Regions from separate parts of the Acidaminococcus sp. AM05-11 genome, predicted to be linked through region 2. Evidence: a T-box and tRNA genes for the amino acid it is inferred to sense, from the RefSeq annotation. Region 2 holds a T-box; the other holds one or more tRNA genes.
The links. The T-box of region 2 lies ahead of thrS (threonine--tRNA ligase). A T-box ahead of a tRNA ligase gene usually reads a tRNA of that ligase, here a tRNA-Thr.
Positions count from the first base shown of each region.

Region 1 (4,372 bases), on a different contig from region 2:
GGATGGGATTGTAGCAGTTGAAGCCGCAGTAGATGCAGTAGTTTTCGCAGTAGTTGGCCAGATACAGGGGTGTGAACAGATACACCGTGTTGCCAAAATGCCGGCTGGTAACTGCCCGGGCCTTTTGGGCCAGTTCTTCCAGGAAGGGCTCCGCCGCCGGGCTGAGCAGCGCCTTCAGGTCCTCCACGGTCACCCGCTCATGGCACAGGGCCCGGCGCACGTCCACCGCCGTATAGGCGCTGGGGTCATAGGACTCCATTTGGCTGATAACCTTTTCCCGAACCTCCGACTGGAGCTGCTCCATGCCGGGCAGGTATTCCATCGGGTCCTTCCGGCAGGAAGGGTCGTTTTCCAGTTGGTGTTTCCGTTTCAGGGCAGCCGGGGTTAGATTCTTGCCGTCCACCAAAAATTGATTTTCTTCTTCCATCAGGCATCCTCCCGCAAAAAGCCAGTCAAGGGATCGCTGGAGGCGGCGCCCCGGCTGAGCACCCGTCCCAGGCCGGACAGATACGCTTTCCTACCGGCTTCCACCGCGCTGCGGAAGGCCTGGGCCATGAGAGGTAAATCCCCGGCAGTGGCCAGGGCGGTATTTACCATTACCGCAGCGGCCCCCATTTCCAGGGCTTCACAGGCCTGGGAAGGCCGGCCAATGCCCGCGTCCACAATGATGGGCAGGTCAATTTCGTCCAGGAGGATCTGGATAAAGTCCCGGGCGGACAGGCCCCGGTTGGAGCCAATGGGCGCAGCCAGAGGCATAACAGCCGCAGCCCCGGCACTGACAAGGTCCCGGGCCGCATTCAGGTCCGGGAACATATAGGGCAGCACCACAAAGCCGTCCTGGGCCAGAAGTTCCGTGGCCTTGATGGTTTCCTGGTTGTCCGGCAGCAGGTACCGGCTGTCCCGCATGATTTCAATTTTCACGAAGTTCCCGCAGCCCAGTTCCCGGGCCAGTTTGGCAATGCGCACCGCCTCCTGGGCATTCCGGGCGCCGGAGGTATTGGGCAGCAGGGTTACGTCTTGGGGAATGTACTGAAGGATATTGTCCTGTCCAGTGGTATTGGTCCGGCGGACCGCCAGGGTAATCATTTCGGCACCGGCGTCCTGAATGGCCGTTTGAATTAACGGCAGGGAATATTTCCCCGAGCCCAGAATAAAGCGGGAATGGAAGATTTTGCCTCCCAGCTGCCAAGTATCATTTGCGTTCATAGTATTCATCCTTTCCAATTTTTTCTGTTTCTCCAGCTAGCAGCTGAAGCACCGTAAGGGCCTCCTGGGCCGCACACAAATTGACCCGGGCCCCGTAGAGCCCGTCTCCGTCCCGGATATCCGCCGTCCTGTCCCCGCACAGGTAAAAATGAGGGGACAGTTTGCGCACCCGGACCCGGTTGCCGGAGGAAAAGCCGGCCATACCGGAGGCGGCCACCAGCACCGCCTGGGGAAAGCACTCCCGGACCGTATTGCACAAAAGTGCCTTTTCCCGGGGCCCGTCAAAGGCTTCTACAATCAAGTCATAGCCGGCCAGCTCCTGGGGGATATTTTCCGCCGTCAGCCGCAGGATCCGGGGCACCAACTCTGCGTAGGGGGTAATCCGCCGCAGGCTCGCCACCAGGGCCTCCGCCTTGTACTGGCCCAGCTGGTCCATAAAATACAGCTGCCGGTTGAGATTGGTGGCTTCCACCCGGTCGTCGTCCACCAGCCGTAGGTGTCCTACCCCAGCCCGGACCAAAAGCTCCGCTACCCGGGAGCCTAGGCCCCCCAGCCCGCAAATGGCCACCCGGCCCTGGCGGAATTTGGCCTGACGCGCCGCTCCGTGGCGGCTTTCCAGGGCGTCAAACCATTCTTTTTGGCTGAGCATCTCAGCCCCCGCCTACAAACGACACGATCTCCAGCACGTCTTCCGGCTGGAGCAGCACCGAGGCATACTGGCTTTTGGGCACAATGTCCCCGTTTCGTTCCACGGCTACGTTGCCCAGGTCGATCTGCCGCTCCCGAAGGTACGCCAGCAGGGTCCGGCCCTCAGCCTTTTCTTCTTTTCCATTGATTCGCATTTCCAAGGCCTCCTTGTTTTGGGACAACAAAAAAGAGAAGCCACCTGAATCCGGGTAACTTCTCTTGCCGTTTTGCTCGTTTGCATCCCTACGTTGGCATTATCCAAATCAGGTTCACGGGTCGAAGGGCCTACCTTCCTCTCAGCCTGTCCGGCATTTCTGCCTGCAAGCTCCCCTGCCCTGCGGTTTTCACCGCCGGCTTCTCTATTCTGTTTGCTTTTGATTATACCGCTATTTTCTGGAAATTGCAAAAAACAGGTTAACTTTATACGCTCCCAAAATCTTCCGTTTGCCGCCCGAAAAATACAGATCAGGCCTTGAAAAAAAGCGGAAAACATGGTAAAATACTCTCCATGAATGCTACTGTAGCTCAGTTGGTAGAGCATCTCATTCGTAATGAGAGGGTCGTAGGTTCGAATCCTATCAGTAGCTCCATTTTTTTACCCTTTTTTGGACCTGCCGGGTTTCCGGTCTCCCCAGGGAGACGGAGACCTGTTTTTTTATGCCCCAAAACGGCTCTTTTCTGGGAGGATTTCGCCCCACCCTTCCTGCTATACTGAAAGTATGGAAAAACGCAGGATTGCCCCCTGCCCTGGCAGGAGGCAGCAAAGGAGGAGCCTATGGATATTACAGAGATCATCAAGGAAAAATTGGCAGACCGCAGCCTGCACCAGCGGGACCTGGCGGAACGGACGGGCATCCGGAAGGACTCCCTGTCCCTGTACGTGAACCGGAAGCGGGAGCCCAATCTGGAAACCCTGCTGCGGATTTTGGAGGGGCTGCATTGCAGCCTGGAGGTCCGGGATGAGGAAACCGGGGAAACCTACCAGGTGGCCGCCGGGGATTAATTTCCCCAAACACTTACCTGGGAGGATTTCACCCCACCCTCCCTGCTATACTGAAAGTAAGGGAAGCTGTAGGGCCTGGCTAAAGCCGGATTGGGGAATCCGGGGCGCCGGGCCCACCAGAAAGGATGGATGCCTATGGAAGATTGGGAAGAAGATAAATACCTCAAGAAAAAACGCCTGTCGGTGCGCATGGAGGAGGAGCCCCTCCGGCGGTTTGGGGAGCTCTGCCGGCAGCAGGGCACTACCCCCAGCCACGTGATCCGGGATTTCATCTTCCGGTTTATTGCCCGGAACTCAAAAACCCCCAGGCAGGGGAACGCTTCTGGGGAAAGCAAAAAAACAGGATGTGTGACCACCAGGGTCATACATCCTGTTTTTGCTTTATCATAATTGAATCAGCTTGAAGACGCAGCCGTTTGTGTCCATGACCCGCTGGGCCAGCCGCTGGCCCCGTTCCACATCGGCGGTAAAGCAGATTTCCGTTTCCCCGATGCCTTCCGTCTGGGCCAGTCCCCGGGCCGCCAGGTCCTCGATGGCATCCTGGGTGGTCCGCTCTGCCGGGTCCAGAATGGTCACCTGGGATCCCAGGGCCTTTTGCAGCTCTTCCCGGACGAAGGGATAATGGGTGCAGGCCAGGAGCACCGTATCCACGTCATGGGCCTTCAGGTCGTCGGCATATTCCTGTACGGCGCTGGCCAGTTCCGGAGTGCCAAATTTCTCCCCTTCAATCAGGGGCACAAATTTAGGGCAGCCCTGCCCAAACACCTGGATTTCCGGGTCCATGGCCTGGATTTCCCGTTTATGGGCCCCGGTGGACACCGTAAAGTCCGTGGCCACAAAGCCCACCCGTTTGTTCTTGGTTACGCCTTTCACCATCCGGGCGCCTTTGGCCATACCGATAACGGAAAAGTCATACCCGTTTTGGATCACGTCCTTACCCAGCACCGTAATGGTGTTGCAGGCCACCACCAGCTGCTTGATGTGCCGTTTGTCCAGGTAGGCGGTCATATCCCCTACAAATTCAATGATCTGTTCCCGGGACCGGTTGCCATAGGGCGTCCGTGCCGTATCCCCGATAAAGATAAAATCCTCGTGGGGCATTTTTGCCCGGAGCCATTTCAGCACCGTCAAGCCCCCTACTCCTGAATCGATTACGCCAATGGGTTGTTTCTTATCCATCTGTATGCCCCCTCTTTAGACTGCCGCGCCGGCAGGTTCGTTCACCTTCTATTATACCGCAAAGCAATCCTGTATTTACAAAAAATTCAGCAGCGGTCCAAAAGACCGCTGCCAGTTGTTGCAAAGCTGGGTGCTGAAGAAAAAATAAACGGACAAATTTCTCCGTTTTCCCCTTTAGCCCATAAAAAAACAGGTGCAGTTCTCACCACACCTGTACGCTTTTAGGCCAGGCTCTTTAAGAATATGGACAGGCCGTTGGCTGGCAGCTGTCCCGGTGCCGAAGCTTTGCCGGCAGTG
Region 1 covers NZ_QRMX01000004.1:125,934-130,305, reverse strand. The annotation lists gene thiH (2-iminoacetate synthase ThiH) at 1-427, opposite strand, end outside; gene DW089_RS03820 (thiazole synthase) at 427-1,206, opposite strand; gene thiF (sulfur carrier protein ThiS adenylyltransferase ThiF) at 1,193-1,855, opposite strand; gene thiS (sulfur carrier protein ThiS) at 1,857-2,048, opposite strand; TPP riboswitch at 2,117-2,234, opposite strand; tRNA gene DW089_RS03805 (tRNA-Thr) at 2,408-2,483, shown strand; gene DW089_RS03800 (helix-turn-helix transcriptional regulator) at 2,669-2,896, shown strand; gene DW089_RS03795 (hypothetical protein) at 3,032-3,286, shown strand; gene murI (glutamate racemase) at 3,281-4,075, opposite strand; gene aroD (type I 3-dehydroquinate dehydratase) at 4,297-4,372, opposite strand, start outside.
Region 1: it encodes a tRNA-Thr, which carries the amino acid that the T-box ahead of thrS (threonine--tRNA ligase) is inferred to sense. The anticodon was not compared.

Region 2 (4,372 bases):
TGCCACAATCATAATCATGTTGCGGCCCTCGAGTTTGGGTTTTCTTTCAACCACAGCAATTTCCTGCAGTTTATCCGCCATTTTATTCAGTAATTCTTCACCCAGTTCAGGGTGGGTCAATTCCCGGCCTCTGAACATAATGGTCACTTTTACCTTGTCACCGCTTTCCAGGAAGCGGACGGCGTTTTTGGTTTTAACGTCAAAATCGTGGTCTTCGATGCGGATACGCAGTTTAACTTCCTTTACATCGATCACTCTCTGGCGCTTACGGGCTTCTTTTTCCCGTTTTTGCTGTTCATACTGGTACTTACCATAATCCATAATCCGGCATACCGGCGGTTTTGCTTTCGGAGCAATTTCCACCAGGTCCAGATGCCGTTGTTCAGCCAGATTCAGGGCCTCACTCAAGGACATAATACCCAGCTGTTCACCATCAGCAGAGTTCACGCGGACTTCTCTAGCACGAATCTCTTCATTAATTCGCAGTTCTTCTTTCGCTATGACTGCTCACCTCCATCAGTTAATCACAACTTCTCAAATTCTCAAAAATAAAAAACGGGCGAACCAAAGTCCACCCGTTCAAAATACGTATCAATGACCCTGTCGAGCGTTGCCGCAAGGTGAGAAGCAGGTGGCCTCTACTTGGTTACTTGATTATAATACCACAGAGGCCCCCCACTGTCAACCGTATTTCTTATTTTTTGTTTTTGATTTCATCCAACAGTTTGGCCGTGAAAGCATCTACGTCCATAGCCCCTTGGTCCCCTTCGCTGCGGCTGCGGACGGAAACCGTGTTGCTTTCCACTTCCTTCTCGCCGATAACCAGCATATAAGGAACCTTCTTGACCTGGGCTTCCCGGATCTTGTAGCCAATCTTTTCATTCCGGTCATCCAGATGTACCCGTACGTTCAGGGCCAGCAGCTTGTCCGTTACCTTCTTGGCGTAGTCATTGTACTTGTCCGTAATGGGCATTACCCGAACCTGTTCCGGAGCCAGCCAAGCCGGGAAAGCACCGGCATAGTTTTCAATCAGGATACCAATGAAGCGTTCAATGGACCCATACACCACTCTGTGGATCATAACCGGACGATGTTTTTGCCCGTCTTCGCCAGTATAGGTCAGATCGAATTTTTCCGGCAGCAGCATATCCAGCTGGATGGTGCCGCACTGCCAGGTCCGGCCAATGGAATCCTTCAGATGGAAGTCGATCTTGGGGCCGTAGAAAGCGCCGTCGCCTTCATTGATGGTGTACTTCAGGCCGAAGTCGTCCATGGCTTTTTTCAGGGCGCCGGTGGTCATTTCCCAGGTAGCGTCGTCACCCATGGAGTTGTCCGGACGGGTGGACAGTTCTGCATGGTAGGTCAGGCCGAAGGTAGCGTATACTTCGTCAAACAGCCGGATGGTTTCTTGGATAACGCTTTCAATCTGGCTGGGCATCATGAAGATATGGGCATCATCCTGGGTGAAGCAGCGTACCCGGAACAGGCCGTGCAGGGCACCGGACAGTTCATGGCGGTGTACCAGGCCCAATTCGCCCACCCGCAGGGGCAGTTCCTTGTAGGAGTGGGGCGTGTTGGCGTAAACCAGCATGCCGCCGGGGCAGTTCATGGGTTTAATGGCGTAATCCTGGTCATCAATCTTGGTGAAATACATATTTTCCTTGTAATGATCCCAGTGACCGGAGGTTTCCCACAGCTGCCGGTTCATGATCATAGGAGTCATAACTTCCTGATAGCCATATTTTCTATGAACTTCTCTCCAGTAATCAATCAGCGTATTGCGGATGATCATGCCGTTGGGCAGGAAGAACGGGAAGCCGGGGCCGTAATCGCTGAGCATGAAGATACCCAGTTCCTTGCCCAGTTTCCGGTGGTCGCGCTTGGCAGCTTCTTCCATCATATGCAGGTATTCTTCCAGTTCTTCTTTGGTGGCAAAAGCCGTACCATAAATACGCTGGAGCATCTTGTTGTGTTCATCGCCGCGCCAGTAGGCACCAGCAATGCTCATAAGCTTGAACGCCTTTACACGGCCCGTGGAGGGGCAATGCGGGCCGGCACACAGGTCGGTGAAGTCGCCCTGGGTATAGGTGCTGATAACGGCATCTTTCGGCAGGTCTTCAATCAGTTCCACCTTGTAGGGTTCATCTTTTGCCTTGAATTTGGCCAAAGCTTCTTCCCGGGGCAATTCATTGCGCACCAGAGGATAGTTGGCTTTGATGATTTTGCCCATTTCTTTTTCAATGGCAGCCAAATCTTCCGGCGTAAAAACGTGTTCACTGTCCAGGTCATAGTAGAAGCCTTTGTCAATGGCAGGGCCAATGGCAAACTTCGTGCCCGGGAACAGATGCTGAATGGCCTGGGCCATGACATGGGAAGCCGTATGGCGAATGGCATGGAGGCCTTCTTCAGAATCCGGAGTAACGAATTCCACCTGGGCATCGTGGTCCAGGGTATCGCTCAAATCTTTGTTGACACCGTCAACCTTGGCCAGCAGGGCTTGTTTGCCCAGTTTCTGGGACAGGCTCTTGGCAATGGACAGCAAGCTGCTGCCTACTTCAACTTCTTTTACACTGCCATCCAGCAGTTTTACTTGAATCATTGACATGATAGTTCCTCCTCTATTCTTAGCCAGGCAAAACAAAAAACCCGTCCCTGTAATAGGGACGGGCCTAAGCTCGCGGTTCCACCCTGATTGGTTCGACAATACGAACCCTCTCGGACCCTTTAACGCAGGATTACGATCTGGCTTACTATTGGTTCAGCAGATGGTTTGAAGGTGGTTACCTGCCACTTATCCGGGTCGGTTCTCAGCATTCCGACTTCTCTGTACAGCATCTATGACAGCTTGTCCTTCGCATTACCTTTGGCTTTTGAAATTGGCTTAATTATACCACGGGAGAAAATATTGTCAACCCCGGAGAACCATTTTCCAAAAATAATCCCCTACGGGAAGCTTTTTGGAATAAAATGTAACATTTCATACATAGAAAGTACAATCTAAAAAAATGCTGAAAATTCTACTGCCTTCCAGTTTCCCCTACGCCCCCCACTCTGCTACAATCCATCTTATAAAGGGGGAGTTCAAATGGATCGTTCTGATACTATGCATACCATGTATGACAAAAAGGGCCCTGTGGTGGCCAAGAATTTTGAAAAACGGGGCTTTGCAGCCTATTACTGTCCCACCCAGGAAGAAGCTCTGTCCAAGGCCATTTCTCTGATTCCAGCCACGGATGTGGTTTCCTGGGGCGGCACCGTTTCTGCCACCCAAATCGGCCTGCTTGACTACGTAAAGGCCCACAACAAGGTGATTGACCGGGATACCGCCAAAAATCCTGCGGAAAAATGGGAGCTGATGCGCCAGGCCCTGCTCTGCGACACCTACATTATGGGCAGCAACGCCGCCACCGAAGACGGCCAGCTGTTTAACGTGGACAACAACGGCAACCGGGTAGCCGCCCTGTGTTTTGGTCCCAACCAGGTTCTGGTCATTTTGGGCATGAATAAATTTGCCCCCACCCTGGAAGCCGCCATTGCCCGGGCCCGTTCTGTGGCTGCCCCCATCAACACCCAGCGCTTTGCCATCAAAACACCCTGTCTGGTCAATGGCATGTGTGCCGATTGCCTGAGCCCCGACAGCATCTGCAACCAGTTGGTCCACACCCGCCGCAACGGCGGCCCCAAAGGCCGGATCAAAGTGATTCTGGTAGGAGAAAATCTGGGCTATTGAAGCCAAAATCCTATAAAAGGCTGTCCGTACTTGGGCAGCCTTTTTTGATTTTCCAGCTTGGTGAATTGGAGACTTCCTGATTTTCCGCTTTTTCCCGGGGTCTCACAAGGCGCCGGCTTTTACCCAAAATTAGCCCCTCAGAAGGCTGTTTATCTCTTCGTTGGCCAGTTCTTGCGCCTGCTGCCGTCTCCAATTCAGTTCCCGCGCATACTCCTGCTCGTCCAGCCCTTCCGGAATGTCCCGTTTCAGGATTTCCAGGGTCTCCTGTTCCCGTTCTTCCACATCGTCAAGGAATTTCTCCAGACTGGCCTGGGGATGTTTCAGCTCTTTTAAGAGTCTCGGATTATAATCCTTCAGGTCCTCAATCAACGCTTTCGCTCTGCTGCTGTTTTTACCCATTTCTCTCGCCTCCAAATTGTCTAAAATACCATTTCGTTTATTTCAAGCCTGGAAATTTCAGGTTTAAAATAAATTTTTATAGAAAAAGCCGATTCCCCAATCCCCATACCTACCCTACATCCACATTTCTTTTTGAAGCAATCACATGTTCCACCTTATGTAGAGCAGCCATTAAGACACTCATATAGCGTCTTGTAATATGTTTCATAGTCTACAGAATCCGGTAGTCCGGAAACGCCGCCG
Region 2 covers NZ_QRMX01000002.1:93,813-98,184, forward strand. The annotation lists gene infC (translation initiation factor IF-3) at 1-486, opposite strand, end outside; ribosomal protein L20 leader region at 542-650, opposite strand; gene thrS (threonine--tRNA ligase) at 695-2,599, opposite strand; T-box leader at 2,657-2,867, opposite strand; gene DW089_RS01625 (lactate utilization protein) at 3,086-3,730, shown strand; gene DW089_RS01630 (hypothetical protein) at 3,860-4,129, opposite strand; gene DW089_RS01635 (ATP-grasp domain-containing protein) at 4,285-4,372, opposite strand, start outside.